Regions from separate parts of the Streptomyces sp. NPDC001157 genome, predicted to be linked through region 3. Evidence: riboswitches for the same ligand, from Rfam matches in the RefSeq annotation. Region 3 holds a riboswitch; each other region holds the start of a gene.
What was found. Region 3 has a riboswitch for cobalamin ahead of ACWDAG_RS40940 (ribonucleoside-diphosphate reductase subunit alpha). Riboswitches for the same ligand answer to the same signal wherever they lie in the genome.
Positions count from the first base shown of each region.

Region 1: another riboswitch for cobalamin. It lies ahead of ACWDAG_RS04660 (CbtB domain-containing protein); the one in region 3 lies ahead of ACWDAG_RS40940 (ribonucleoside-diphosphate reductase subunit alpha).
Region 2: another riboswitch for cobalamin. It lies ahead of ACWDAG_RS08585 (cobalamin biosynthesis protein); the one in region 3 lies ahead of ACWDAG_RS40940 (ribonucleoside-diphosphate reductase subunit alpha).

Region 1 covers NZ_JBSFJW010000002.1:209,119-219,167, forward strand. The annotation lists gene ACWDAG_RS04645 (oxygenase MpaB family protein) at 1-478, opposite strand, end outside; gene ACWDAG_RS04650 (acyl-CoA dehydrogenase family protein) at 548-1,726, opposite strand; gene ACWDAG_RS04655 (CbtA family protein) at 1,863-2,618, opposite strand; gene ACWDAG_RS04660 (CbtB domain-containing protein) at 2,644-2,865, opposite strand; cobalamin riboswitch at 2,903-3,055, opposite strand; gene ACWDAG_RS04665 (histidine phosphatase family protein) at 3,151-3,726, shown strand; gene ACWDAG_RS04670 (ferredoxin) at 3,730-4,101, opposite strand; gene ACWDAG_RS04675 (DUF6479 family protein) at 4,212-4,577, shown strand; gene ACWDAG_RS04680 (chloride channel protein) at 5,296-6,606, opposite strand; gene ACWDAG_RS04685 (MFS transporter) at 6,963-8,573, opposite strand; gene ppdK (pyruvate, phosphate dikinase) at 8,834-10,049, opposite strand, start outside.
Region 2 covers NZ_JBSFJW010000004.1:58,144-68,192, reverse strand. The annotation lists gene ACWDAG_RS08600 (putative cobaltochelatase) at 1-1,406, opposite strand, end outside; gene cobN (cobaltochelatase subunit CobN) at 1,403-5,056, opposite strand; gene ACWDAG_RS08590 (cobyric acid synthase) at 5,053-6,564, opposite strand; gene ACWDAG_RS08585 (cobalamin biosynthesis protein) at 6,561-7,586, opposite strand; cobalamin riboswitch at 7,687-7,828, opposite strand; gene ACWDAG_RS08580 (hypothetical protein) at 7,976-8,203, opposite strand; gene ACWDAG_RS08575 (anion permease) at 8,237-9,487, opposite strand; gene ACWDAG_RS08570 (lysozyme) at 9,641-10,049, opposite strand, start outside.
Region 3 covers NZ_JBSFJW010000041.1:43,666-53,714, reverse strand. The annotation lists gene def (peptide deformylase) at 1-57, shown strand, start outside; gene ACWDAG_RS40970 (GlxA family transcriptional regulator) at 63-1,025, opposite strand; gene ACWDAG_RS40965 (hypothetical protein) at 1,119-1,343, shown strand; gene ACWDAG_RS40960 (hypothetical protein) at 1,310-1,795, opposite strand; gene ACWDAG_RS40955 (putative Ig domain-containing protein) at 1,935-4,001, opposite strand; gene ACWDAG_RS40950 (nucleotidyltransferase family protein) at 4,264-4,860, opposite strand; gene ACWDAG_RS40945 (ribonucleotide-diphosphate reductase subunit beta) at 4,888-5,955, opposite strand; gene ACWDAG_RS40940 (ribonucleoside-diphosphate reductase subunit alpha) at 5,955-8,321, opposite strand; cobalamin riboswitch at 8,446-8,574, opposite strand; gene ACWDAG_RS40935 (GNAT family N-acetyltransferase) at 8,638-9,144, opposite strand; gene ACWDAG_RS40930 (ATP-binding protein) at 9,426-10,049, shown strand, end outside.

The DNA.
Region 1 (10,049 bases), on a different contig from region 3:
CGAGTTCGGGCCGCACCTTCTCGAAGTAGGCGGCCATCTCCTCCTGATCGGCCGGTACGGCGTCGGGGTCGAGGCCCACCAGGCGGGCGCTCACGCGCTGTTCGCCGATGTAGTGGTCGGCCTGCGCGTCGGTGAGTACGAAGCCGGAGCGACGCGCGACCTGGAGGTAGGAGTCGATCTCGGCGCAGTGCACCCACAGCAGCAGCTCGGGTTCGTCGACGCCGTACCGCTCCCCCGTGTCCGGGTCGGTCGCCGACAGCATGCTGTGGATCTTCCGGACGCGGGCGCCGGCCCGCTCGGCGGCTTCGGTGGTGCCGTAGCTGATGGTGCCGACGAAATTGGCGGTGCGCATGAGGCGGCCCCAGGCATCGCGCCGGAAGTCGGAGTTCTGCATGACTCCGCGCACGGCCCGCGGGTGCAGCGCCTGGAGGTAGAGCGCACGGACCCCGGCGACCCACATCATCGGGTCGCCGTGCATCTGCCAGGTCACCGAGGACGGTCCGAACAGCCCGGGGTCACCTGCTTGGATGTCCGTCACCTCTGCAGGCTAACGCCGCACCCTCGGCATCCCCAGACCGATCCACGAGATGATCTCCCGCTGGATCTCGTTGTTGCCGCCACCGAAGGTGAAGATGACCGCCGAGCGGTAGCCGCGCTCCAGTTCGCCGTGGAGCACCGCGCCCGCGGAGCCCTCCTTCAGCGCGCCCACCGCGCCGACGATCTCCATCAGCCAGGCGTAGGCGTCCCGGCGCGCCTCGGAGCCGTAGACCTTGACCGCGGAGGCGTCCTGCGGGGTGAGCGTGCCGTTCTGGACGGCGTGCACCATCCGCCAGTTGAGGAGCTTCATCGCGTCGAGTCTGGTGTGGGTCTGGGCGAGGCGGCGGCGCACCCAGGGCAGGTCGATCACGCGGCGGCCGTCGGCGAGCTTGGTCTCCGTGGCCCAGCGCTGCACGTCCTGGAGGGCGCGGATGGCCATGGTGCCGTGCGCGGCGAGGGTGACGCGCTCGTGGTTGAGCTGGTTGGTGATGAGCCGCCAGCCCTGGTTCTCGGCGCCGACGCGGCGGTTGACGGGGACGCGGATGTTCTCGTAGTAGCTGGCCGTGGTGTCATGCGAGGCGAGGGTGTTGATGACGGTGCAGGAGTAGCCGGGGTCGGTGGTGGGGACGAGGAGCATGGTGATGCCCTTGTGGGGCGGGGCGTCGGGGTCGGTTCGGGTGGCCAGCCACACCCAGTCCGCGGTGTCTCCGTTGGTCGTCCAGATCTTCTGCCCGTTGACGACGTACTCGTCGCCGTCCCGTACCGCACGGGTCTTCAGGGACGCCAGATCCGTGCCCGCGTCGGGCTCGCTGTAGCCGATCGCGAAGTCGATCTCGCCGGCGAGGATCTTCGGCAGGAAGTACGCCTTCTGCTCGTCCGTGCCGAACTGCATGATCGTCGGGCCGACCGTGTTCAGCGCCATCAGCGGCAGCGGTACGCCGGCCTGGGCGGCCTCGTCGAAGAAGATGAACTGCTCCATCGCGGTCAGCCCGCGCCCGCCGTACTCCTTCGGCCAGCCCACGCCGAGCCAGCCGTCCGTACCCAAGCGCCGGACGGTGTCGCGGTAGAAGCGTTTCTGGGCGGCCGGGTCGCCGTGCCGGGCGTAGGCGTTGTCCGGCACCAACTCGGCGAAGTACGAGCGCAGTTCGGTGCGCAGCCGCTGCTGCTCGGGCGTGTATTCGAGGTGCACGGCGCCTCCAGGCTTCCCAGGCCGGTCCTGACGGCGCACACCGTAGAACGTGTTCCAGAAATTGGGAATGGCGCGGCATACGGAAAGGGCCCCCGATTGTCCGGGGGCCCTTTGCCGGGTGAGCTGTCCGAACCGGTCAGTGGGCGACGGGAGTCGGCCGTGCGGCGCCGGGTGCCCGGACCTGTTTCGGGACGAGCACCCGTTCCGCCAGCACCCCGAAGACCAGCCCGAAGGAGGTCCACAGGGTCAGCTGGATCGCCAGGGCCGCCAGGCGGAACTGCCAGAGCAGGGTGGCGGAGAAGGTCTTGGGGACCTCGTTGACGGCCGGCAGGAACGCGTACGCGAGCCCGACGGTGAGGAGGAAGAACGCGCCCGCGGCGAGCGTCGCGTTCCAGTTGCCCAGGCGTGGCGCGAGGCGCTTGCCCAGCATGACGGTGGCGACGGCCAGCAGCACGCTGAGCACCATCATCAGGAAGTACAGCGTGGTGCGCTTGCCGATGGTGCCGGGGTCGCCGACGGACGGCGGGTTGGCCGGGTACTTCAGGAACGGCACGACGTACACGGCGATCAGACCCGCGGCCGCGAGGAGCAGCGCACTCGCGCGCGGCCCGAAGCGGCCGATGCGGCCGAGCGCGAAGCAGTACGCGAGGGCGGCGATGCCGCCGAACGCGACGCCGTAGACCAGGACACCGGTGGACAGGCCCGCGGTGGACTGCATCGTGCGGCTGACGACTTCCATGCCGTGCTCGTGCGAGTGCGCCTCCTCGTAGGCGATGGCCGCATCCACGCGCGGTTCACCGAGGAAGTAGGCGACGACCAGGGCGAGCAGGCCCGCGGCGAGTCCCGCGAGCATGCCACGCACCAGGAGGTTGCGGACGGTTGCCGAGTTCATGGGCGGCTGTGCTTTCTCGCCGCCCTCAGTGGCAGGGGAAGCCGAGCAGGTGGCGGGCGTCGTGCACCCACTCGTGCACGTCGGATCCGTTCATCACGGAAGTGGCGCCCTGCTCGGCGCCGACGAAGTAGAGCAGGACCAGCATCAGGATGCCGAAGAAGACCGCCCAGGGGACGATCGCGCCGATCGGCAGCTTTGCCGGTACGGCGGTGGGGGTGGTGGTCGGCTGAGCGACAGACTGCGCCATGGCAGGCCCTCCTGGGGAACTCGCGTCCCGTCTCGGTGGTGCACGCGACGACGGGGCGGGTCTGACTCACCCGGTGCGCACCCAGGGTGCGCACCGGACTTACAGTGGCGCGACCGTGCCGGACTTCCACCGGCTTCCGCTGTGCCGTCGTCAATATCCACGAGACGGTACCGCGAAGCAGAGGTGGGGCCAAGGGCGCACGGGACGGCGGCGAGCGCCCCTGGTGAGCCGTTTCAGCCGTCGGATCAAGGGATTTGAGGGAATGTCGAGGGCGGGGACGGACATATGACGAGCCGAGTGATCTTGATCTCACCTGCGATCACCGCGGCCCTCCGGGAGGCCCGCTTCGACGACGGCTGCCCGCTCGACGCCTCCGGGTTGCGGCAGGCACGGGCGGCCGCCGGCGCACTCCCGGCGGCGGAACGGGTCTGGGTCTCCCCCACCGTGCGCTGCCGCGAGACGGCCGAGGCTCTCGGTCTCGACGCCGTGGAGGCCCCGGAGTTGGCAGCGCTGGATGCGGGCCGCTGGCGCGGTGCGACGCTCGCGGAGGTGAGTGAGAGCGAGCCGGAGGCGCTGGCCCGCTGGCTGTCGGACCCCGGGGCCGCGCCGCACGGCGGGGAGTCGGTGGCGGCGCTGTGCGGCCGGGTGGCGGGCTGGCTGGAGACGGTCGCGCAGACGCCTGGCCGGACCGTCGCCGTGGTCGAGCCCGAGGCCGTACGGGCCGCGGTGGTCCGGGCGCTCGGGGCGCCGGAGTCGGCATTCTGGCGTACGGATGTCCCGCCGCTGACCTCCGTCGAGCTCAGCGGCAGGTCGGGGCGGTGGAACGTGCGGCTCGGGCAGCCGCTCCGCGCGCCGCTGTGAGCCTCAGTTCAGCGTGGCGAGGAAGTCCGTGCACGCCTGTGCGCAGTCCCGGCCCGCCTTCGCGCCGTCCTCGGCGCCCGGCAGCCGGTCGAAGGCATGTGCGCACTCAAGGCACACCGTGCGGCACCACTCCACCTGGATGCGGATGGCGGCCTCGTCCAGGCGGTTCTGCTCGGACAGCACACGGCACGTCGCGTCGCACACCTCCGCGCACATGATGCCCTTGCGTCGTACGAGTTCCTGCTCCTGCGTGCCGTCCGGATCCACGAGGCTGGCGCGCAGCGCACACGCGCGTGCGCACTCGGTGCACGCCTGCGCGCAGGCGAAGCGGTCCTCCAGGAACCGGAAGAGCTCCTGCTGGGTCGTCGAAGTCACACCTGGCGGGTTGCCGTCGTCGATGGCCTCAAACACCGCCGCCCGCAGTCTGGCCGACAGGGGACGCAGCGAGCAGGTTCGCGCCGGGTCCCATGGGTACCCGCGAGCCCATGAGCACCTCTTGGATGGACATCGCCGCAGGCCGCGGCGCACTCGGGATCGGCCTGGTCGTCGTGGGGGTGGCGGTCGTGGCCCTGCTGATCGGTGCCTTCTTGCTGGGCGCCCGCATCCGTCGCCGCGAACCCGCTCCGCCTCGGCCGGAGGATCAGCCGCAACTGCCGGACGACGGCCCGGTCCGCGAGGTACGGGAGAACCGTGAGCCCGCCGAGATACCCCGCAGCGAGCACCGGCTGACCCCGCACGAGCTGCCCGGACACGGCAACTCGCCAAGCAGGACCAGTGCGTCGCAGCAGCGAAAGCGCTGGAGCGGGGGCAGCAGCGGGGCGTTCGGCAGTGGCGGGCCGGGAAGCCGCTGACGCCGAACACCTCCGCGGGCGACGCCGGGAGGACGCGAGAGTCAAGACCGACCCGCCCCCGCACTGCCGCTGCCCGACTACGCCCACCTGCCGACCGGCGGGCTTGAGAGCCGCGCATGGTTCCTGACCGCCAAGGAGGTCCAGGGCGCCTCTCTTATACCAGCACTCGTACGGCGACCCGCTCCCGATCACCGCGCTGCTGTTGGTCGGCCTGGAGCATGTGCAGACGAGCGCGAGCCGACGTCGGGGCGCCCCGAGCTCGCTGCGTCCCGAGCAGCACGGCCGCCACACCGGCTCCCCGGTGTCACCCGCGACCTCCGCGCAACCCCTTCGGCCGACCACCGCACGGCACCCCCCAACCAGAGGGGCAGGCCGAGGGACGATCAGCGGTAGCTGTCTCCGACCTGGGCGCGGGGCACCCGTGCAACGTGCTGCGCACGAGAGGAGCGACCGGGAGCCGACCCGCGGCGGAAGGTGCCCACGACGTGCTCGACACGCGGCTTCCCGTGTACGACGGCGGCACCTTCCGCCGCGGGTGCTGTGCGCCTCACCTCGGAAGGTGGCGGCCCTCGCTCACCGCTGCGACCCGGCGGCCTCTACCGACGGGCTGCGGGGCTCGGACGGTGCGTTCAGCCTCTGCACGCTCGTTCGCGTCGACGCCGTCGCGCGGGCCGACCGGGCTCCGGGCCATTTCCCGCAAACCTTCACCCAGTTTCGCTCATGATGGCTGCGACGCGCCTGGACGAGGCGCTCGACCGGCCGGCGGCTCGCCGAACGCGGGGATGCTCGGCCCCTGCGGAAGCAGCTGAACCACGACGAAGGACACCACTGCGGCCAGCACCACCAGCGCCACCGTGTCCACGTTGCCCAGCAGGAGCACGACCAGGACCACGCTGCTCACGGGCACCCGCAGGGCCGCGGTCACCGACGCCGCCATCCCGACCGCCATCGCCGGCACCAGCCCCAGACCGGGCAGCGGCGCCAGCAGGACACCGGCCGCCCCGCCCAGGAACAGGGCGGGGAAGACGGGGCCACCGCGCAGGCTGCCCAGACAGAAGGTGTACGCGAGGGCCTTGAACACCAGCACCGCGACGAGGGCACCCACCGACCAGGCGTGCGGGTGCTGCGCCAGGCCGGCCAGGGCGTCCTCCCCCGACATGGCGGCATCGGCCGGCGAATGGCCGGTGGCGACCGCGTAGAGGGTGATGGAGCCCGCCGCCCCCAGCGCGCACAGAATGGTGTTCCGTACCGTCCGGGTCGTCACGAAGCCGGCCACGAACCTGCCGCCCACGAAGACCCAGTGGATGAGGAGGGCGAGGGCCGGCGCGATCAGCAGGACCCACAGGACGTCTGCCCAGTCGAGCGGCGGCGGCTTCGGCAGCCCGATGTCCAGGCTCCCGGTCTCCAGGCCGGTCCAGTGCACGAACCCGGTGAAAATCAGGTCCCCGACTCCGCTGGCCAGCAGGGCCGGCAGCATCACCGCGAACAGCTGCGGCCCGCCCATCCCGGCCACCTCCATCAGGAGCACGGCTCCCACCACCGGGTTCCCGAAGAGCGCCGAGATGGCAGCCGCGGCCCCCGCCGCGCCGAGCAACGCCGTGCTCGCCTCGGTCCGGGGCGCCCGGACCAGGCTCGCGAAGAGCAGCGCAAGACCGCCGCCCAGGGCGATCAGCGGCGCCTCGGGACCCAGTACGACCCCGAGCGGCAGACCGACCAGAGCGGCGACGAGGACACCGGGCAGCGCTTCCTTGGTGACCCCGCCGGCATGCAGACCGCCCGCCGGGATGTGCCCGCCCCGCCCGGGAAGCCGGGCGACCACCAGACCTACGGTCAACCCGGCCACCGCCATCAGGGGCAGCGCCCACCACCAGGGAGCCTGCTTCCAGCCCAGGTGCTTGGGCCAGTCTGTCCAGATCAGCTGCTCCAACTGGTGGAGCGCGACGAGGAACCAGAAGGCGAGCAGCGCCACCGGAACGCCGATCAGCCCGCAGAACACCAGCGCCTTGCGGTATTCGGGGCGGCGCAACATCTTCTGCAGCTGGTCGGCCTCAGGGGGCTGATTCGCCTGCGCGGACACGGCCGCTCCCGATCTCGTCCCGGTAATGGGGTCCTCCCGAGGTCAGGACACGACAGGTGATTCAACCCATAACGGGCCAATTTTATCCAGCCGGTTGTCCATTGCCCGTCGCCACGCTACTGGGGACCAGAAACGGCTCGAGGCGGCCGAGGTCGAGTTGTGATGGCGACGCGTCGGGGCCATCTGCCCGTCAGGCCCCGTGCAGTCGCAGGCGCCGTCTACGGCCCATGGCCGCGTAGTCACCTGGCCTGCGTCGACTGAAGACACTCCAGGGGTGGCGGACTCGGTGAACGTCCGCCCGCTGGGGGCTACGTCGAGCGGGGCTGAGTCGTCGGGATCCGGTGGGTGAAGAACATCGCGAGGAGCGAGGTGAGGGCGAGGATCGCGAGTGCGGCGCGCAGGCCGTCCAGCCGTGCGTCGGCGTTCGCGTCGAGCGCGGCCTGGGTCACGTTCGTGCTCGTGCCCGCCTCGTCGAGAGCCGCCTTGAGCTGAGCGTCCGACAGGAAGGGCACGCCACTTTCGAGTTCGACGCTCGCCTCGCTCTTGACACGGGCCGGGATCTCGGGGTTCTGCTCGACGTTGGCGAGGAACGAACTGGTCAGCGCGGCGATCAGGACCGATCCGGCCAGTGCCGTACCGATCGAGGAGCCCAGGTTGGTGACCGCGTTCTGGACGCCGCCCACTTCCGCGCTCCGCTCGTCCGGCACCGCGGACACGGTGACCGAGCCGAGCTGGGACGCCAGCGCGCCCATGCCCAGCCCGATCAGCAGGAGGGGAACGGTGACGACTTCCGCACCGGCGTCGGCGTCGAGCGCGGCCATCAGGACCACTGCTCCCGCGAACAGCGAGAGGATCCCGAGCCGCACCACCCGCCGCGGCGAGACATCCGGGAGGAAACGCGGGATGAGGATCGCGGCGGCCAGCAGCGTCAGAGAGAGCGGCAGGATGCGGGCGCCGGTCTTGAGCGCGGACAGGCCGAGGGCGACGGACAGGTAGAGGGGTACGACAAAGAAGACCCCCATCTGCACGAGGTACTGGAAGAAGAACATCGTCAGCCCGCCGGTGAGTTGCCGGTTCTGAAGGAGCGCCGGGTCCACGAGTGGTTCCCTGCGCCGCTCCACGAGGCGTGCCTCCCAGCGGAGGAACAGCCAGATCAGGAGCAGTCCCGCCAGCATCAGCCAGACGACCAGTGAGATCCCGAGCCAGGTGGGCGCGTCGGGCTTCGGCTGGAACCAGCCCCATTCGTCCGAGCGGAGTACGCCGTAGACGAAGGCCCCGAGCCCGGCGGCGGACAGCGCAGTGCCGACGAGATCGATGCGGGAGCGGCTTTCGACCGGTGCGTCGGCGATACGGCGGCCGAGGGCCAGGATGGCGAGCACGATCACGACTTCACCGGCGAACACCCAGCGCCAGGAGAAGTATGTGGTCGCGACACCTCCGACCAGCGGGCCGAGGGCGATCGCCACGGCTCCTGCGGCCGTGACGAGTCCGTAGGCGGCAGGTCGGCGTTCGACGGCGAAGTTGGCGGCGACGAGCGCCACGATCGCGGGCAGGATGAGCGCCGCCCCGAGGCCCTCCAGGAGCGACCAGCCGACCAGGAGCACCGGCAGGTTCGGGGCCAGCGCCGTGGTCAGGGATCCGCACCCGTAGACGGCACAGCCGATCATGAACGCGCGTTTGTGACCGATCAGCGTGCCGACCTTGCCGCCGGGAATCATGAACATCGCCATCACAAGGGTGTAGGCGGTGATCGCGCCCTGGACCCCGGTCACCGTCGTGCCCACGTCGTCGGCCACCGTAGCGATCGAGACGTTCATGACGGAGCTGTCCAGGGCCATCAGGAACTGGCCGGACGCGAGTGTCATCAGGACGAGCCGTGTGGCTGCCGAACTCTCAGGGTCGCTTTCCCGTGGTGCCATGCGCGTATCGTCTCAACGGCCGTGGCGATCGGCCGTTGACCCGCCACGGAGGTCGACCGGTTGGCCGCGCATCGGCCGAGCCTTGAGTCCGTGCCCGCCGAGAGGTCGTCCGGTCACCTCACGCGAGTGATCCGGCATGGCCGTCCGGCAGGCAGCATGCAAGCAGGAGGGTTCCGGCGCGCGAGAGTGGGCGGTGTCGGCATGCGTCATGAGTTCCGCGGCGACGTCGGTCACCGCCCACGAGAGCCCCAGCGAATGCGTCACCGGCTGTCGCTGATACCGGTGGTGTCCAGCAGGGACGCCCGGCCCGCCTCGAGGCGGGCCGCGGGGATCCGGAAGGGTGAGCAGGAGACGTAGTCCAGTCCCACGCGGTGGAAGAAGTGGATGGAGTCGGGGTCGCCACCGTGCTCTCCGCAGACCCCGGTCTCCAGGCGGGGGTTGACGGCACGGCCCGCCTCCACGCCCAGTTCCACCAGCCGACCGACGCCCTCCTGATCGATCGTCTCGAAGGGCGACACGGAGAAGACGCCCTTGTCGATGTAGAGCGGGAAGAAGGACGCCTCCGCGTCGTCGCGGGACAGGCCCCAGGTGGTCTGGGTGAGGTCGTTGGTGCCGAAGGAGAAGAAGTCGGCCGCCTCGGCGATGCGTCCGGCGGTGAGCGCGGCGCGCGGGAGCTCGATCATCGTGCCGATCGGGCAGTCGAGGGTCAGACCGGTCTCGGTCTCCACTTCGCCGAGCACCAGTTCCGCCTCGGAGCGGGCCAGCCTCAGTTCCTCGACCGTGCCGACGAGCGGGATCATGATCTCGGCGCGCGGGGTGCCGCCGTCGCGCAGCCGCTCGACCACGGCCTCGGCGATCGCCTGCACCTGCATGGCCATCAGTCCCGGCACGGCCAGGCCCAGACGCACCCCGCGCAGGCCCAGCATCGGGTTCTGCTCGTGCATCCGCTCCACGGCGGCGAGCAGTTCCCTCTCGTGCGGGTCGGGGTGCTCGGTGCGGGCCAGGCGGACGGCCAGTTCGGTGCGGTCGGGCAGGAACTCGTGCAGCGGCGGATCGATCAGCCGGATCGTCACCGGCAGCCCGTCCATCGCCTCGAGGATGGCGGTGAAGTCGGCCCGCTGCAGCGGCAGCAGGGCGTCCAGGGCCCGTTCGCGTGCGGCGTCGTCACGGGCCAGGATCATCGCCTCGACCAGTTCCCTGCGCTCACCGAGGAACATGTGCTCGGTGCGGCACAGACCGATCCCCTGCGCCCCCAGCGCGCGGGCGCGGACGGCGTCCTCGGGTGTGTCGGCGTTGGCCCGCACCTCCAGGCGGCGCGCCGAGTCGGCGCGGGCGAGAGCGCCGAGCACGGCCTCGGTGAGCGTGTCCGTGGCGGTTCCGCTCTCCAGCGCGCGTCCGACGTGGGAGGCGGTGAGCGGCAGGGCGCCGAGGTGCACGGTGCCGGCGGTGCCGTCGACGGAGACGACGTCGCCCTCA
Region 2 (10,049 bases), on a different contig from region 3:
AGATCGTCCCGCCGCACGACCAGCCCACGCCCGGACCGGCCGCGCGCCCGCTGATGCGGCGCAGCAGCCTGCACGGTCGCCGCCAGGTGCAGCTTGGTCAAGGCCCCCTGAGGCCGCCGGGCTCCTGTCGTCCGGCCATGCTCCGTCCGCGCCCGCGAACGCCGCCCGGCGGCTCCCTCACCGATCCCGGGCACGCTCAGCACCTTGGTGCGGAAGGGCTCCGAGGCCCGTGCGGCGGACTGCTCGGCAGCCCCCGAGGCCTGCGGCTGTCCGCCCTCCCCGGCCTCGGGCCGGGCATCGGTGTCACCGCCCTGCGGACCGTCCGAGTCCCCGGAGGGCGGCTGCCCGCCACCGCTCGGTCCGCCGCCGTCGGGGTCCGGGTCGGGATCGTCGTCGCCGGAGAACTCCTCCAGCGTCTCGTCGAGCTTGTCCTCGTCGAGCCCCGGCGCGTCGAAGGGGTTACGGCGCCTGCGGTGCGGCAGCGCGAGCAGTGCCGCCTGCCGTACGTCCTCGGCGAGCACCTCGGTCCGTCCGGCCCAGGCGGCCAGCGCGGTGGCCGTGCGCGCCATCACGATGTCGGCCCGCATGCCGTCCACCTCGAAGGCGGCACAGGTCGCCGCGATCTGCCGGAGCGCCCCGTCGCCCAGCCGCACCGACGGCAGCAACTCCCGTGCGGCGACGATCCGTTGACGTACGGAAGCCTCCTCGCCCGCCCAGCGGGCCACGAAACCGGCGGGATCGTCGTCGTAGGCGAGCCTGCGCCGTACGACCTCCACCCGCTGGTCCGGCTCCCGGGAGGCGGCGACCTCGACGGTGAGCCCGAACCGGTCGAGCAGCTGCGGCCGCAGTTCGCCCTCTTCGGGGTTCATCGTGCCGACGAGCAGGAAGCGCGCGGCGTGCCGCACCGAGACGCCCTCGCGCTCGACGTACGACGCACCCATCGCGGCCGCGTCCAGCAGCAGGTCGACGAGATGGTCGTGGAGGAGGTTGACCTCGTCGACGTAGAGGATCCCGCGGTGCGCGTCGGCGAGCAGGCCGGGCTCGAAGGCCTTCACGCCTTCGGACAGTGCCCGCTCGATGTCGAGGGCGCCGACGAGACGGTCCTCCGAGGCGCCGACCGGCAACTCGACCATGCGGGAGGGGCGCCTCGTGCCCGGCCCCGGCTCGTGCGGTCCGTCCGGGCAGGACGGGTCCGGTGCCGCCGGGTCGCAGGAGAATCGGCACCCGGGGACGACGGCCACCTCCGGCAGCAGCGCCGAGAGTGCCCGCACGGCCGTCGACTTGGCGGTGCCCTTCTCGCCGCGCACCAGCACACCGCCGACCGCCGGGGACACGGCGTTCAGCAGCAGCGCGAGCCGCAGGTCGTCCTGGCCGACGACGGCCGTAAAGGGGAAGGGGGTGGTCACTGGTCGCCCTCCAAGTCGCCTTCCAGCTCCAGATACGTGGCGCGCAGCTGCTCCAGCGTCTCAGCGTCCGGCTCGGCCCACAGGCCGCGGTCGGCCGCCTCCAGGAGCCGTTCGGTGATGCCGCGCAGCGCCCACGGGTTGGACTGCTTCATGAACTCCCGGTTCTCCGGGGCGAAGACATACTCGGCGCTGAGCTTCTCGTACATCCAGTCGTCCACGACGCCGGCCGTGGCGTCGTAGCCGAAGAGGTAGTCGACGGTCGCCGCCATCTCGAAGGCACCCTTGTAGCCGTGCCGCCGCATGGCCGCCATCCAGCGAGGGTTGACGACTCGCGCGCGGAAGACGCGGTGCGTCTCCTCGCCCAGCGTCCGCGTCTTCACCTGGTCGGGGGTGGCGGAGTCACCGACGTACGCCTCGGGGCTCTCGCCCGTCAGATGCCGCACCATGGCGACCATGCCGCCGTGGTACTGGAAGTAGTCGTCGGCGTCGACGAGGTCGTGCTCACGGGTGTCGACGTTCTTCGCGGCCACGGCGATCCGCTTGAAGGCCGTCTCCATGTCCCCGCGCGCGGCCCGTCCGTCGAGCCCGCGGCCGTAGGCGTAACCGCCCCAGACGGCGTACACCTCGGCCAGGTCGGCGTCGGAGCGCCAGTTGCGGGCGTCGATCAGCGGCAGCAGACCGGCACCGTAGGCGCCCGGCTTGGAGCCGAAGATCCGGGAGGTCGCGCGCCGCCGGTCGCCGTGCCGTGCCGTGTCCTCGTCGGCGTGCGCGCGGACGAAGTTGCGGTCGGCGGGCTCGTCCAGCTCGGCGATCTTGCGGACGGCGTCGTCGATCAGCCCGACCACGTGCGGGAACGCGTCACGGAAGAAGCCGGAGATGCGGACGGTGACGTCGATGCGCGGCCGTCCGAGCTCGTCGAGCGGGATCACCTCGAAGCCGGTCACGCGGCGCGAGGCGTCGTCCCAGACCGGCCGGCAGCCCAGCAGCGCCAGGATCTCGGCGATGTCGTCGCCCTGCGTGCGCATCGCGGAGGTGCCCCAGACCGTCAGGCCGACGGACTTCGGGTACTCGCCGGTGTCCTGCAGATACCGCTGCACGAGGGAGTCTGCGAGGGACTGTCCGACCTCCCAACTCAGCCTGGAGGGAATGGCCTTGGGGTCGACAGAGTAGAAGTTCCGGCCGGTCGGCAGGACGTTGACCAGTCCACGGGTCGGGGAGCCGGACGGACCGGCCGGGACGTAACCGCCGTCGAGCGCCTTGAGGATGTGGCCGATCTCGTCCGTCGTACGCGCCAGTCGCGGCACCACCTCGGTGCAGGCGAACTCCAACACCGCGACGGCGTCCGGGAGTTCGGCGCCCAGAACCCCGCGTACGAGAGCCGGGGCGAGGGTGACGTCCCAGTCCCGTGCCTCCATGCCCTCCGCGATCCGCCGGCACAGCTGCTCCAGCAGGTCGATGGCGTCGGCGGCCGTACGGGAGGGGCCCTCGACGAGATCGGTCAGCTCGACGGGCACCTTCACCGGAGCACCGGGCTCGGCGAGCAACTCCTTCTCGACCAGCCCGAAATGAGCGGCCAGCGAAGCCCTGAGCCCCGGCAGAGCGTTCGCCTGCCCGCCCCACACCTGCGAGGCGCGCAGCACGGCGAGCACCAGGTTCACCCGCGGCTCGCCCACCGGCCCGCCGCCCAGGATGTGCAGTCCGTCCCGGATCTGCACGTCCTTGATCTCGCACAGATAGCCGTCGATGTGCATGACGAACTCGTCGAACTCGTCCTCGTCCGGCTGCTCGTCCACATGCAGGTCGTGGTGCAGCTCGGCCGCCTTGACCAGCGTCCAGATCTGCGCCCGCACCGCCGGCGCCTTCGTCGGGTCCAGGTCGGAGACCAGCGCGTACTCGTCGAGCAGCTGCTCCAGCTTGGCCAGATCGCCGTAGGTGTCGGCACGGGCCATCGGCGGTACGAGGTGGTCGACGACCGTGGCGTGCCCGCGCCGCTTGGCCTGGGTGCCCTCACCGGGGTCGTTGACGATGAACGGGTAGATCAACGGCAGTTCACCGAGCACGGCGTCGGGCGCGCATCCGCTGCCGAGCCCGAGCCCCTTGCCGGGCAGCCACTCCATCGTGCCGTGCTTGCCCATGTGGACGATCGCGTCGGCGCCGAACGTGTTGTCGAGCCACCGGTAGGCCGCCATGTAGTGGTGCGAGGGCGGCATGTCGGGGTCGTGGTAGATCGCGATCGGGTTCTCGCCGAAGCCGCGCGGCGGCTGGATCATCACGACGACGTTCCCGAACTGGAGGGAGGCGAGAACGATGTCCTCCCCGTCGACGTACAGATTGCCCGGCGGCTCGCCCCACGCCTCCAGCATCCCGTCCCGGAGCTCCGGGTCGAGCTTGTCGAACCAGGCCCGGTAGTCGGCGAGCGGCACGCGCGCGGGCGCGGCGGCCAGCTGCTCCTCCGTCAGCCACTCCACGTCGTGACCACCGGCCGCGATGAGCCGGTGGATCAACTCGTCGCCGCCGGAAGGGTATTCGGTGAGCGAATACCCGGCGGCCTTCAACGCGTCCAGCACCTGTACGGCCGACGCGGGCGTGTCCAGACCGACCGCGTTGCCGACCCGTGAGTGCTTCGTCGGGTACGCGGTGAAGACGAGCGCCAGCTTCTTGTCCGCGTTCGCCTTGTGCTTCAACAGCGCATGCCGTACGGCGATCCCGGCGACGCGCGCGGCCCGCTCCGGGTCGGCGACGTACACGGGCACGTCGTCGGGGCCCTGCTCCTTGAAGGAGAACGGGACGGTGATCAGCCGCCCGTCGAACTCGGGGATCGCGACCTGCATCGCCGCGTCCATGGGGGACAGGGCGGCGTCCGACTCGTCCCAGGCCGCGCGGGACGAGGTCAGGCAAAGGCCTTGCAGGACGGGGACGTCGAGGTCGGCGAGCGCGCCGATGTCCCAGGCCTCCTCATCACCGCCCGCCGACGCCTGCGAGGCGTGCGTGCCGCCGGCGGCGAGGACGGTGGCGACCAGGGCGTCGGTCCGGCCGAGGATCTCGTACAGCCCGGCGTCCGCACCGCGCAGCGAACCGCAGTACACGGGAAGGGCGTTGGCGCCCTTCGCCTCGATCGCGTCGCACAGGGTGTCCACGAACGCGGTGTTGCCGCTCAGCTCATGGGCCCGGTAGAAGAGCACGCCGACGGTCGGCCGCCCCTCGATGAACTCCCGCTCGCCGTGGACGCCGTACTCCGGCATCTTCTGCGGCTCGACGAACCCCTCGCCGGTCAGCAGCACGGTGTCGGACAGGAACCGGGCGAGCTCGGTGAGGTTGGCGGGGCCGCCCTCGACGAGGTACCTGAGCGCCTCCGCCACGACACCGGCGGGCACGGACGACTCGGCCATCAGCTCGGCGTCGGGGACGGCCTCCCCGCCGAGCAGCACGGTCGGGATCCCGGACGCCCGGAGCGCGGCGAGCCCGTCCTCCCAGGCCCGCTTCCCGCCCAGCAGCCGTACGACGGCGATGTCGGCGCCGTCGAGGAGGCCGGGCAGCTCCTCGGTCACATCCACCCGGGTCGGATTGCCGATCCGGTAGTCGGCACCGGAGGCGGCCCGAGCGGCCAACAGATCCGTGTCGGCGGTCGACAACAACAACACTGTGCTCATGCGGGCGCTCCCGGTGGAATGAAAGGCAGTCCTTGCGGCGCGCCGGACTCGATGAGCCGCCAGAGCGCGTCCGTGTCCGCGTGGTGTTCGATCAGGTCGCCGAGCCGGTCGAGCTGCTCCTCGCGCAGCGCGGCGAAAGAGGTGTCGGGCGCCGGCACGAAACGACGGCCCGCGGCGGCCGCCACCTCGCGCAGAAACGCCCGCCGGAACCCGTCCGACTCCAGCGAACCGTGCCAGTGCGTGCCCCAGGTCTGCCCGACCCGGATGCCGTCCAGGAAGGCTTCCCCTCCGTGGATGTCGGCGACCCCGTGATGGATCTCGTACCCCTCGACATGCTCGCCCAGGGCTTCCCCCACGGGCCGGGTGAGGGTCTTCTCGCGGGCGAACCGCACCCGTACGGGCAGCACTCCGAGCGCTTCGACATGCCCGCGCCGGCTCTCGACCTCGTCCTCGATGTGCTCGCCGAGGACCTGGAAGCCACCGCAGATGCCGAGGACGGGCCGCTGTTCGGTGGCCCTGCGGACCAGAGCGTCCGCAAGTCCCCGCTCGCGCAGCCACTCCAGGGCCTTCACGGTCCCCCGGGTCCCCGGAACGACGACGAGGTCGGCGTCGGCGAGCTCCTCCGGCCGGTCCACGAACCGCACCACGACGCCCGGTTCGGCGGCCAGGGCGTCCACGTCGGTGAAGTTGGACATCAGCGGGATCGCGCACACGGCGACCCGCAGCACGTCCTCGCCGACGGGCGGCGCGACGTTCGACTCCCGTACCGTCCCCCGAAGGGAGACCCGCAGTCCGTCCTCCTCGTCGATGCCGAGGCCGTGCTGGAACGGCAGGACGCCGTAGGTGTGCCGTCCGGTGAGCCCGTGCAGCATGTCGAGCCCGGGCTCCAGAAGGCTGACGTCCCCGCGGAACTTGTTGACGAGGAACCCGGCGACGAGTTCCTGGTCCTCGGGCGAGAGCAGGGCGACGGTCCCGAAGAAGGAGGCGAAGACCCCGCCGCGGTCGATGTCACCGACCACGAGCACGGGAAGCCGCGCGTTACGGGCGATCCCCATGTTCACGATGTCGGTTCGGCGCAGGTTGATCTCGGCGGGAGAACCCGCCCCCTCACAGATTACGGCGTCATACGTGCCCCGCAACTCGGCGAGACAGTCGAGGACGGTGCCGAGAAGCTTCTGCTGGCGCCCCCCGTGATACCCGCGTGCGCTCAGCTCACCCACCGGCTTGCCCATCAGCACGACCTGGCTGCTCTGCTCGCCACCGGGCTTGAGCAGCACGGGATTCATCAGCGCGGTCGGCTCGACCCGGCAGGCCTGCGCCTGCATGGCCTGAGCCCGCCCGATCTCGGCACCCTCGCGCGTCACAAACGAATTGAGGGACATGTTCTGCGCCTTGAAGGGCGCGACCTTGACCCCCTGCCGCACCAGCCAGCGACAGATCCCGGCGGTGACGACACTCTTACCGGCATCGGAGGTGGTACCGGCAACGAGAAGACCCCCGCCACTCATGACGCACCGCCCTGCTGTGGCCCTGGCTGTGGGCAGTCGTTCCGCAGGGCGGAACGGGTGGGCACGGCCCCCACCGCCGGTCGCCGTGCGACCCGGCCTCGCAACACCGCCCCAGCCGCACTGACCCCCAACGCCAGCCACCCCACCCGCCGCGACAACCGCACGGCACGCTCGATGTCGCCGACTTCCACCGCACGCCCCTCCCCGTTCAGCACAGGCCGATGCTCGACCCGCCCCCCGTAGGACAAGGTCCCCCCGAGCCGCACCCCCAGCGCCCCCGCGAACGACGCCTCCACGGGCCCGGCGTTGGGACTCGGATGCTTCGAGGCGTCGGAACGCCAGGCGCGTACGGCCCCCCGGCCGTCACCCCCGGCAGCGGCGGCCAGAACGGCGGTCACCCGCGCCCCCGGCCACCCGGCCACGTCGTCCAGCCGCGCCGAAGCCCACCCGTACCGCCGGTACTTGGCCGACTTGTGCCCCACCATGGCGTCGAGCGTGTTGACGGCCCGGAACCCGAGCAGCCCCGGCACCCCGCCCACGGCCCCCCACACCAGCGCCCCCACGACGGCATCGGACGTGTTCTCGGCGACGGACTCCACAACGGCCCGCGCGATCCCGTCGACGTCCAGGGCCTGCGGATCCCGCCCGCACAGATGCGGCAGCCTGGCCCGGGCGGCCTCGACGTCCCCGGCCTCCAGCGCACGCCCGATGCCACGGGCCTCGCGCGCGAGCGAAGTCCCCCCGACGACGGCCCAGGTGGCGGCCGCGGTCAGCGCGAGGGAGGCGGCACGGGACGGACGTACGGCTCGCTGCGCCACGAGGCCGAGCGCAATGGCGCCACCGGCGCACACGGCGGTGTGCAGCGCGCCCCACCCGCGATGGTCCCGCCACAGCACCCGCTCCACGGCCCCCGCGGCCCGTCCGAACACGGCGACCGGATGTCCGCGGCGCGGATCGCCGAGCAGATGGTCACCGAGGAGGCCGGCGGCGGCGCCGTACGCGAAGACGCGATCGGCACGCATCGGCTCAGCCGGCCGTGGGGTCGGGCAGGGACCTGGTCCTGTACCTCAAACGGCAGGCTGGCATGACGACATGTCCTCACTCAGGGTGTCCACGCCCTGGTTCGACTAGACCGGCGGTGAGAGTTCCTGGCTCCCGGGGCTTACTACCCCGGTGACAGTGGCGGGACCGCGCCGGACTTGCACCGGCTTCCTCTCGCGCCGCCGTATATGGCTTCGGCAGTCCACCACGCCCCCGAACGGCAGTCAACTTGCCGTTGACCTGCGGCGGGGGAGTGTGCTGAGGCCCACACCCGGTGCTCGGATCCGCGCATGAAAAACCCGCGGGGCGAGGAGGCACGAAAGGGTGCTTCCTAGCCCCGCGGGACGGTTGGGGAGGCGGTCCGGCCGCCTCAGGCCTTGGCGATCACCAGATGGATCCCGTACGCCACCGCCGCCGCGCACCCCGCGAAGGCCACGTACGCGCCGGCCACCGCGAGGGACGCCGAGTTGCCCTGCGCCACGGCCCGCTCGCGGCGCGACAGGCCCATGATGCCGAGGGTGAACAGGGCCACGAGGCCCACCGTGACCGCGAGGCTGACGCCGAAGACGGAGCCCAGGGCTGCCCAGTCGATCTTCATGCTGCTTCTCTTCCTTCGTACCGGGAGGCGGGCTCAGACGGCCGCGGCCGGCGGGGTCGCCGGGTCGGGGGCGGCGGTCACGGGGGCCGGGGCGGGGATCGTCGCCGTCAGGCCCTCGGTCACCGTGCCCGTGGGGGGCGGGGTCACGGCGGCGATCGCCGTGGTCACCACGCCCGCGGGTTCGTCGGTCTCGTTGACGTTCGACGCGTCGACGACCTCGCGCCGGGAGATCTTCCAGATGGCCGCACTGGCGACGACCAGGAAGACGGCGACGACGGCGGTGCCCCAGTCGCCGAGATCCGTGACGGACTCCGCGCCCGCACCGACCAGGGCCGCGGCCGGCAACGTCAGGCACCAGGCCACGAGCATGCGGGTCGCCGTCGACCAGCGGACCACGCCGCCCTTGCGGCCGAGACCCGCGCCCATCACCGAACCGGAGACCGAGTGGGTGGTGGAGAGCGAGAAGCCGAGGTGCGAGGAGGCCAGGATGACCGTGGCCGCGCTGGTCTGGGCGGCGAAGCCCTGCTGCGGCTGGAGCTCGGTCAGGCCCTTGCCCATGGTGCGGATGATGCGCCAGCCACCGAGCCAGGTGCCGAGCGCGATGGCGAGGCCCGCGGAGAGGATGACCCAGGTGGGCGGGTCGGAGTCGGGGGCGACGGCGCCGCCGGCGACCAGGGCGAGGGTGATGATGCCCATCGTCTTCTGTGCGTCGTTGGTGCCGTGGGCCAGCGAGACCAGGCCCGCGGAGGCGATCTGGCCGACGCGGTAGCCCTTCTCTGCGGCCTTGCCGTCGGCCTTCTTGCCGAGGGTGTACGACAGCCGGGTCGCGAGCAGCGCTGCCAGGCCCGCGACGATCGGGGCGGCGAGCGCCGGGATGAGCACCTTGGTGACGAGCACGTCGCCGTGCACCGCGCCCATGCCGGCCGAGGCGATGGTGGCGCCGATCAGGCCGCCCATCAGGGCGTGCGAGGAACTGGAGGGAAGGCCGACGAGCCAGGTCAGCAGGTTCCAGAGGATCGCGCCGACCAGCGCCGCGAAGATGACCTCGGGACGTATGCCGGTCTCGTCGACGAGACCCTTGGAGATCGTGTTGGCGACCTCCACGGAGAGGAAGGCACCCGCAAGGTTCAGCGCGGCGGACATGGCCACCGCGACCTTGGGCTTGAGCGCGCCGGTCGAGATGGTGGTGGCCATCGCGTTGGCGGTGTCGTGGAAACCGTTCGTGAAATCAAACGCGAGTGCGGTCACTACCACAATCGCGAGGATCAGCGAGAAGTTTTCCATTTACCCAGGCAATCGTTCGAAGTCAACGGTCGGTTGACCGTAGGCAACCTGGGTGAACGGAAGATGAACTGAGGGAGGCTGCGCGATGTCCGGATGAGGGGGTCGCCGCTCCGCCCGGTCCCGGCGGCCCCCTGGTCCCTCGGTGTCCCTTGGCTAGTAGCCCCGGGCGAACCTCCTCAGCTGGGTCTGCGACCCGTTGAAGAGATTCTGGTCACCCGGCAGACCGCCGCTGTTGTCGTACTGCCAGAAGGTCCAGAACGACCAGCCGGCCGGCAGCGAACCCGCGGCCCCGGACTCGTGACGGGCTATCCACAGCGCGTGGTTCGAGGCGAACGCGCTGCTCCCCCCGGTGCACGTGTTCCACCAGTGGGTGGTCGTGTAGATCACGGGGTGGCGGCCGGTGAGCCGCTTCACCTCGCTGCTGAACGACTTGATCCAGCCGACCATGCTCGCCTTGCTCATGCCGTAGCACCTGTGCTTGGCGCTGTAAGGGTTGTATTCGATGTCGAGCGCGGGCGGCAGCGTCCAGCCGTCCGAGGACCACCTGCCGCCGTGGTTCACG
Region 3 (10,049 bases):
GCGCTGCGGCAGATGGCCGAGAACGAGCCGCGCTACCCCGTCGTAGCGAACGACTGAGGCCGTCAGGCCGCTTCGGGTCCCCTGAACGTGCGGCGGTAGGCGTTCGGAGTCGTTCCGATGGCCTGGACGAACTGGTGGCGCAGCGCGGCCGCGTTGCCGAAGCCCGCCCGGCCCGCGATCGCGTCCACCGTCTCGTCCGTCCCCTCCAGCAACCGCTGGGCCAGCAGCACGCGTTGCCGCAGGATCCAGCGGTAGGGAGTCGTCCCCGTCTCCTGCTGGAAGCGGCGGGCGAAGGTGCGCGGCGACATGTGGGCACGCTCGGCGAGCTGCTCGACCGTGACCTCCTCGTCGAGGTGTCGCTCCATCCACACCAGCACCTCGGCGACCGTGTCGCCGTGCGAGCGGGGCAGCGGGCGCTCGATGTACTGGGCCTGCCCGCCGTCCCGGTGCGGCGGCACCACCATGCGCCGGGCGATCTTGTTGGCGACCTCCGGGCCCTGCTCCTTGCGCACGATGTGCAGACAGGCGTCGATGCCGGCGGCGGTGCCCGCCGAGGTGATCACCGGGTCCTCGTCCACGTACAGGACGTCGGGTTCGACCGTCAGCTGCGGGTACGCCCGCGCCAGTTCCTCCGCGTGGTGCCAGTGCACGGCGCAGCGCCGGCCGTCGAGCAGCCCGGCCGCCGCGACCACGAAGACGCCGGAGCAGACGCTGAGGATGCGGGCGCCCCGGTCGGCCGCGCGCCGCAGCGCGTCAAGGAGCTCGGGCGGGAACTCCCGGGTCTCGAAACAGGCGCCGGCCGGCACGGCGATGAGGTCGGCCTCCTCCAGCCGCTCCAGGCCGTGCTCGACGTTCATGGAGAAGCCCGCGCGGGTGCTCAGCACCGGACCCTCGGCCGAGGCGACGGCGAAGTCGTAGACGGGCAGTCCGTCGTCACTGCGGTCGATGCCGAACACCTCGCAGACGACGGCCAGTTCAAAGGGGTTCACGCCGTCCAGGACGACGGCGGCGACGTTCTGCAGCATGCCACCAGTGTGCCTCGCCCTTGGCAGTATTTCGAGGGTCTACGGCAGTCCTGCCACTGTTTGTCAGGAGCTATCGGCGCGACAGTGGTGTCCATGGATACGGCACACCTCGAAGGACTGATCGGAATGCTGACCGTTCTCGCCCTCCTCGCTCTCCTGGTCCTCCCGTCGGTGCTCGGTATCGCGCGCGACCGGCGCATCGACCGGCAGATCCGCGAGGCCGAGCAGGCCCGCCGGGAGGCCGAGGGCCGCGCTCCCGCCGGGCGTCCCGCCCGCCGGCAGCGCTACTTCACCACCACGGTGACCCACCACTCCTGAATCCCCAGGCACGAGACCCGGCCGGTCTGGGCGGCGCACAGCGGCCGCGAGGACTCCAGCCGGGTCTTCCCGTCCGCCACGGCCTTGAAGGCGGCGCTCGCGTCGCCGGGCTGCAGGACGAAGCCGCTGTTGGCGGCCTCCAGGACGGAGCCGCTCGCGGTGACCGGCTTCCAGGGCCGCTTCGCGGTTCCGTCCAGACTGATTCGGACGATGTCGCCCACCGCCAGACAGACCGTGCGGCCGCTGTCGGCGGCACTGAGCGTCGACGCCGTCGTACAGCCGCCTGGGGGGCTGGGAGCCGGGCTGGCCGGCGGGCTCTTCTTGGGGGTGGGGGAGGACGACACGCTGCTGCTGTCGCCGCCCTTGCCGCTGTCGGTCTGGTTGCCGCAGCCGGCCAGGGCGAGGGTGAGTGCCGCGAGGGCGAGGGTCGTGTGGCGGATCGTTCGGCGCATGGGGGGCCTCCTCTCTCCTGTGACGTGTGAGCCCTGCGTCCGGATCCGCCCCCAGTGCTAAACGCCTGGGGGACCCCCATCTGAGCCCCGGCCGCGAAGGCGGCGACCGGGGCCCGGGGTCAAACAGGATCGATCGGGATCAGCTGGTCGTGACGGCGGTGTCGTCGAGGACGAAGCTGGTCTGGAGCGAGGAGTCCTCGACACCGCTGAACTTCAGGGTGACGGTGGAACCGGCGTACGAGGACAAGTCGATGGACTTCTGGGCGTACCCGGAGGCGGCGTTGACGTTCGAGTACGTCGCCAGGGTGGTCGAACCGGCGCTGACCGTCAGCTTGTCGTACGCGGTGCTGCCGGTCTCCGCGGTGTCGATGTGCAGGTAGAAGGTGAAGGTCGCCTTGCAGCCGCTCGGCACGGTCACCGACTGGGACAGCGTGTCGGTGTGCGAGGAGCCGTAGCCGTCCAGCCAGGCGTAGTACGAACCGCCGTGCGCCGACTCACCGCTGTCGTTGGTGATGACACCGCTGGACGCGGTCCAGGTGGTGTTGCCCGACTCGAAGCCGGGGTTGCCCAGCAGCTGCGAGGAGGTGCAGGTGCCGCCGCTGGAACCGACGGTCCAGCTGAAGGAGGTCGAGCCGGAGGCGCCGGTCGAGTCCTTGGCGGTGACGGTGACCTGGTAGGTGCCCGCGGTGGACGCCGTACCGGAGATCAGGCCGCTGGAGCTGCTGATCGACAGTCCGGTCGGCAGGCCGCTCGCGCTGTAGGTGAGAGCCGCGCCCGCGCTGTCGCTTGCGCTGATCTGCAGGCTGACCGAGCTGCCGGTCGTCGTCGACTGGCTGCCCGGGTTGGTGACGGTCACCGTGTTGCCGGAGGTGCTGCCCGAGGTGAAGGCGGTGGTGCCGTTCGGGGTGCCCCAGCCGGTCGGGCCGTCGTAGCCGGTCCTGGCGGTGCAGAAGTAGGACGTCGAGCAGGAGCCGTTGTTGCCGCTGGTGACGTCGTACAGGTTGCTGGTGTGAGAGTACGGGTACTTCGCCGGGTAGTCGCTGGAGCCGGGGGTGCCGGCCAGCGCGTACACGCCGGCGATGATCGGCGCCGAGGCGCTGGTGCCGCCGTAGACCGCCCAGCCGGAGCCGCCGTAGGTGTCGTAGACCGCCACGCCGGTGGCCGGGTCGGCGACCGCTGAGACGTCGGCCTCCATGCGCTTGCTGCAGCCGGTGTCCGTCTGCCAGCTCGGCTTCGGGTCGTACGCGGAGCAGCCGGAGCCGGTGCCCTCGGTGGAGCTGGTGTGCCACACCGACTCGGTCCAGCCGCGGGAGTTGGAGGACGTGGACAGCGCCGTACCGCCGACCGCCGTCACGTACTGCGAGGTCGCGGGGTACTCGGCGCCGTAGGCGGAGTCACCGGCGGAGACGGTGATCGCGACACCCGGGTGCTTGAAGTACGAGGTGTCCTCGCTGGTCTGGGAGGAGGACTCGGAGCCGCCCCAGCTGTTGGAGACGAACTTCGCGCCGAGCGACACGGCCTCGTTCTCGGCGATGCCGAGGTCGGTGTCGTTCGCGGAGTTCGCCTCGACGAGGATGATGTTGCAGTTCGGGCAGACGGCGCTGACCATGTCGAGGTCCAGCGCCTCCTCACCCGCCCAGCCGGTGTCGTTGGTGGGCAGCGAGGTCGTGGAACCGGTCTGGCTGACCTGCTTGAAGCAGCCGTTGGCCTTGGTGCAGGAGGACAGGCCGTACGTCGAGCGGTAAGTGGCGAGGTCCGACTCGGCGTTGGGGTCGTTGTAGGCGTCCACCACGGCAACGGTCAGGCCCGAGCCGCCCGTCGACGGCAGGTTGTAGGCGCTGTGCAGGTTGGCCGGGCTGAGGCCGGAGGGTGCGGCGGCGGCGACCGCGGAGGCCAGCCGCTGCTTGATGTCGGTGCGGCGCTGGGCGAAGCAGGACGCGTGGCCCGGGGCGGCGGTGGCGCACAGGTGCTGGGTCGGCACCTTCTGGCCGGCCTTGCCGGTCGAGTGGAACGTCTGGCGCTCGGGGGAGGTGAGGGCCTTGGCGTTCTGGGTGACCCGGGTGGTGTGCGAGGCCGCGGACGCCACGGGCTGGGCGTGCGCGGGTGCCGCGACGAGTCCGGCGAGGCCGAGTGCGAGGGCGGGGACGGCTACGGCGAGGAGTCTTCGCATGCTCCGTCTGGGCTTTCCGCTGCGTGTCTGACGCATGGGGGTACTGCCTCCGTCGTTGGAGTGGGGTTCTCGACGCTGGTGGCAGGCCTGTGACGCGCGTAGCGGCGGCGGTGCGCGATGCCGTCATGGGCATGACACATTGAGCGTCCGGTGATGCCGTTGTGGTGCGGTTGTGCGTGGCATGACAGGACGGCCAGAAAGTAGCGGGCGGCGAGAAGCCCGGAACAGATGGGCCGGAAGAACTTTGCCGCCCCGTGGGAGGTCCATGGCCGTCCGATGGACGCGCCATGGACAAGTTTCAGCCAGGCCAGTCCAGCACGGTCAGCTCCGGCCACTGCGTCAGCCAGCGCGCCGACTTGGCTTCGTATACGGAACGTGGTGCGAGTACGGGGTTGGGCCGCAGGACGAGGTTGAAGACGTCGGAGAGGCCGTGCGGTGCGTAGACCCGCCACCGGCCGTCAGGCTCCAGCCGTACACCCAGGCAGCAGGTCGTGGCGGCGAAGCTGTCGATCGCCGCCTCGCTCGACTCGTACGGCGGGCACGGCACCCCGAACCTGTCCTCGTACCACAGGTGCACGCGCGCCTCGTTGCGGATCTCGACCTCGGCCGGGAGATCCGCGAAGATCTCCCGGCCGGCCTTGATCACGGCATCCTCGGCCTCCCAGGACAGGTCGCCGGCGTCGAAGTAGAAGACGTCGTAGTCCTTGATGCCGGCGGTGGGCGGACGGTCGGTGACGACGTTCCAGACGGTCTGGAAGAGGCACCCGGCGGTGAGATACCAGCCGGGCAGCGCCATCGTCGCGGTCCGCTCCAGCACCTCGGTCAGAACGCTGTTGCGGGACAACACCGCACGCAGGGAGTCGAGTTGGTCATCCAAGGGGAGGCGGCTGATCACCCTCCCGGCATATCACAGCCGGGGCCGTCAGAAGTCCTCGTCCAGGTCGACCGTCCCCTCGACCGCCACCTGGTACGCCGAAGGCCGCCGCTCGAAGAAGTTGGTCAGTTCCTGGACACCCTGCAACTCCATGAAGGAGAAGGGGTTCTCGGAGCCGTACACCGGGGCGAAGCCGAGGCGGGTGAGGCGCTGGTCGGCGACGCACTCCAGGTACTGGCGCATCGACTCGGTGTTCATGCCGGGCAGACCGTCCCCGCACAGGTCGCGGCCGAACTGCAGCTCGGCCTCCACGGCTTCCCGCAGCATGTCCGTGACCTGCTGCTGCAGCTGGTCGTCGAAGAGCTCCGGCTCCTCCTTGCGGACCGTGTCGACCACGTCGAACGCGAAGGACATGTGCATCGTCTCGTCGCGGAAGACCCAGTTGGTGCCGGTCGCCAGGCCGTGCAGCAGACCCCGGCTGCGGAACCAGTAGACGTACGCGAAGGCACCGTAGAAGAACAGGCCCTCGATGCAGGCGGCGAAGCAGATCAGGTTGAGCAGGAAGCGGCGGCGGTCGGCCTTGGACTCCAGGCGGTCGAGCGAATCGACCGAGTCCATCCACTTGAAGCAGAACTGGGCCTTCTCGCGGATCGAGGGGATGTTCTCGACGGCCGCGAAGGCCGCGGCGCGGTCCTCCGGGTCGGGGAGGTAGGTGTCCAGGAGGGTCAGATAGAACTGGACGTGGACTGCCTCCTCGAACAGCTGGCGGCTCAGGTAGAGCCGTGCCTCGGGGGAGTTGATGTGCTTGTACAGGGTCAGCACCAGGTTGTTCGCCACGATCGAGTCACCCGTCGCGAAGAACGCGACCAGGCGGCCGATCAGGTGCTGCTCGGCGGGCGTGAGCTTGGCGAGGTCGGCCACGTCCGAGTGGAGGTCGACCTCCTCCACGGTCCAGGTGTTCTTGATGGCGTCCCGGTAGCGCTCGTAGAAGTCCGGGTAGCGCATGGGGCGCAGGGTCAGTTCGAAGCCCGGGTCGAGCAGGTTCTGGGATCGGGAGGTGCCGGCGCGCAGCGCCGTCGTTGAGGGGTGGTGGTCGGGCGACGGGTGGGCGGTCATTACTGGCAGGCCTCGCAGGACTCGGGGTTTTCCAGGGAGCAGGCGACCGCTTCGGGGTCGGCTGCTTGCTGCACGGGGATCGTCTTTTCAGGCTGGGCCTGCGCGGCTCGGGCGATCCGCGTCGCCGGGCGGGAGCGCAGGTAGTACGTCGTCTTCAGGCCCTGCTTCCAGGCGTACGCGTACATCGAGGAGAGCTTGCCGATGGTCGGCGTCTCCAGGAACAGGTTCAGGGACTGGGACTGGTCCAGATACGGGGTGCGGGCCGCGGCCATGTCGATCAGGCCGCGCTGCGGGATCTCCCACGCCGTGCGGTACAGGGCGCGTACATCGGCCGGGATCCAGGCGAAGTCCTGCACCGAGCCGTTCGCCTCGCGCAGCGCCTCGCGGGTGCGGGCGTCCCAGACGCCCAGCTCCTTGAGGTCCTTCACCAAGTACGAGTTGACCTGCAGGAATTCACCGGACAGCGTCTCGCGCTTGAAGAGGTTGGAGACCTGCGGCTCGATGCACTCGTACACGCCCGCGATCGACGCGATGGTGGCGGTGGGGGCGATCGCGAGGAGGAGCGAGTTGCGCATGCCGACGGTCGCGATGCGCTCCCGGAGGGCTGCCCAGCGCTCCGGCCAGGTGAGTTCGGTGTCGTAGTGGTCGGGGTGCAGGACGCCGCGGGCCGTACGGGTCTTCTCCCAGGCCGGCAGCGGGCCGCTCCGCTCGGCGAGGTCGGCCGAGGCCTCGTACGCGGCGAGCATGATGCGCTCGGCGATACGGGTGGACAGGGCCTTCGCCTCCGGTGAGTCGAAGGGCAGGCGGAGCTTGAAGAAGACGTCCTGGAGGCCCATCGCGCCCAGGCCAACGGGGCGCCAGCGGGCGTTCGACCGGCCCGCCTGCTCGGTCGGGTAGAAGTTGATGTCGACCACGCGGTCCAGGAAGGTCACCGCCGTGCGGACCGTCTCGTCCAGCCGTTCCCAGTCGATGTCCTGACCGGCCACGAACGCCCCGAGGTTGACCGACCCCAGGTTGCAGACCGCCGTCTCGCCGTCGTCCGTGACCTCCAGGATCTCCGTGCAGAGGTTGGAGGAGTGGACGACATGGCCCGGCTCGGCCGTCTGGTTGGCGGTGCGGTTGGCGGCGTCCTTGAACGTCATCCAGCCGTTGCCGGTCTGGGCGAGGGTGCGCATCATGCGGCCGTAGAGATCGCGGGCGGGGATGGTCTTGCGGGCCAGCCCCTCCGCCTCGGCCTTCCGGTAGGCGGCGTCGAACTCCTCGCCCCACAGGTCCACCAACTCGGGTACGTCGGCGGGGGAGAAGAGGCTCCACTGCTCGTCGGCGTTGACCCGGCGCATGAACTCGTCCGGGACCCAGTGCGCGAGGTTCAGGTTGTGCGTACGGCGGGCGTCCTCGCCGGTGTTGTCGCGCAGCTCCAGGAACTCCTCGATGTCGGAGTGCCAGGTCTCCAGGTAGACGGCCGCCGCGCCCTTGCGCCTGCCGCCCTGGTTCACGGCGGCGACCGAGGCGTCGAGGGTCTTGAGGAACGGCACGATGCCGTTGGAGTGGCCGTTGGTGCCGCGGATCAGCGAACCGCGGCCGCGGATGCGGGAGTACGACAGTCCGATGCCGCCGGCGTGCTTCGAGAGGCGGGCCACCTGGTGGTAGCGGTCGTAGATGGAGTCCAGCTCGTCCAGCGGGGAGTCGAGGAGGTAGCAGGACGACATCTGGGGGTGCCGGGTGCCGGAGTTGAAGAGGGTGGGGGAGGACGGGAGGTAGTCGAGGCGGCTCATCAGGCCGTAGAGCGCGGCGACTTCGTCCAGCGCCCGGCTGGTGTCGTCCTCGGCGAGGCCGCTCGCGACCCGCAGCATGAAGTGCTGCGGGGTCTCGATCACGCTGCGGGTGATCGGGTGCCGGAGCAGATAGCGGCTGTGGAGCGTGCGCAGGCCGAAGTAGCCGAAACGGTCGTCGCCCTGGGGGTCGACGAGCGCGTCGAGGCGGGCCGCGTGGACACGCACGAACTCCGCCGTACGGTCGGCGATCAGCCCCTCGCGGTGGCCGACGGCGACCGACTCCGTGAAGGACGTGACGCCCTGCGAGGCGGCCTCAGCGGCGATGCTGATCGTGAGCAGCCGGGCGGCCAGCCTGCTGTACGCGGGGTCCTCCGAGATGAGGCCGGCGGCCGCCTCGGTGGCCAGTTCACGCAGCTCCGTCTCGTCCGCCCGGGCGGACCGGCCGCGCAGCGCGGCGGCGGCGACCCGGCCGGGGTCGGCGTCGGGGAGGTCGGCGGTCAGCTCGGTCAGGGTCCGCAGCAGCGCGGCTCCCAGGCCGTCGTCGGCCACGGCGGTGCTGGCTGAAACCGGGTCTGCTGGCGCGATGGTCACGTGAGGCTCTCCCTCGCTCGGCACGGGGGCCTTGCGGAGGGCAGGGGGCAGTCACGAGCGCGCACGGCGTCGCGTCCACCGGCCCACTCCACGAGGCCCGGACGTCAAGGCACCCGGGCCGGATGGGCCGGGCGCACTGTCGGCAGGTCCTCGGACTGACGCCCATATGTGTGCGAACACGCATGGGTACACCGTTGCGGGACAGTTCCGGACTCACACCGGATTCCCCTGCGGCGACAGCGAGCATGAGCATACATCTTGTGCCGGGCTGGGGGAGCACCCCCATATGTTGTGTCGCCGGTGACTTCGGAGCGTGTCAGAGCGTCAACTCATAGGTGAGCAGCAGGATGTCCTCGTTCCCCGGAATCGGATGCCAGTCGCGCTCGGGGACGCGGACGAAGCCGAGGCGCTCGTAGATCCTGTGGGCGGCACGCATCGAGCCCTGGGTCGACAGGACGAGGCCGGTGCGGCCGGCCGTGGCCCTGGACCGGTCGATGCAGGCGCGTACGAGGGCCTCGCCGATGCCACGGCCGCGGGCGGCCGGGGCGACGGCGAGCATCCGTATCTCGCTCTCCGAGGGCCCGGCTATCTCGGACAGGGGACCGCCGGACGGCACGAAGGTCACGCCCCCGAGGACGCGGTCGCGCTCCACGGCGACCAGGACCTGCGCGTGGGCCGCCCGCTTGGCGACGTCCTTCAGCTCGCCGAGGTACCAGTCGCTGCCGGCGAAGTCGAGCAGGCCGTCGCCGAGGTAGGCCTGGGCGGTGATCTCGCCGAGGGTCTCGTACTCGCCGGGCTCCGCCTGCCGGATCACGATGTCCATGGCACCGAGTCTGCCGGACGGGTAGGACAACGGGCCTCCGGTTTTCCACAGGGGTGTCATGACCCGGGTTGCGGGGTGTTGGGGGAGTGCTTCCAATGGAAGGAGGTGCAGGCGTCGGCGTGGGCCTCCAATCCCGAGAACCGCTCTCGGAGGGAGAACGCACGATGTCGGTCACCCGTCACCCGCCCAGCAGGACGTGGCCACGAAGGGCGTTGCGTCCGGAGACCCGCGGGGGCACCGCCCGCCCCAGGAAATGGCGCAGATGGTTCTCCTACGCCAACGTGACCAGGATCGTCTGGCTGACCGCCCTGCTCGCGGTCCTCGCCTGGTGCGGGGAGGGTGTGTACATCTGGTTCGCGCATACGTCGACCGGGTTCGAGCACCTGCGCCAGAGCAAGGGGTTCGACGCCGTCCAGATGTTCGTGGGTCCCGTGCTCACCGCTTCGCTCGCCGCCGCGCTCTTCCTGTTCTGGTGGTACAGCTGGACCAAGCGGCGTTACCTGGCGAAGGCGCGTGGGGATCCCCGGGGACTGATGCCCACCGCCGGGCAGGACGCCGCCGAGATCGTCGGCCGCGAGGAGGTTGTCCAGGTCATCGCCGAACGGCTGCGGGAGCGCGACACACGCAGGCCCTATCTCCTCGTCGGAGGCGTCGGCGCGGGCAAGACCGCCGTCCTCGTACGGCTCACCGAACTGCTCGCCCGGCTGAACGCCGTGCCTGTGCCGATCAGGCTGAGGGACGCGGACGGCGGGAGTGACCTCAACTTCGAGCGCATGGCCAAGCAGCGCTTCGCAGACGAGGCGCCCCAGGGCATTCTGGCGCGCGGCAAGACCGAGCGGGTCTGGCAGCAACTGCTGGCCGACGACAAGCCGGTGGTGATAGCCGACGGGTTGGAAGAGGCGCTC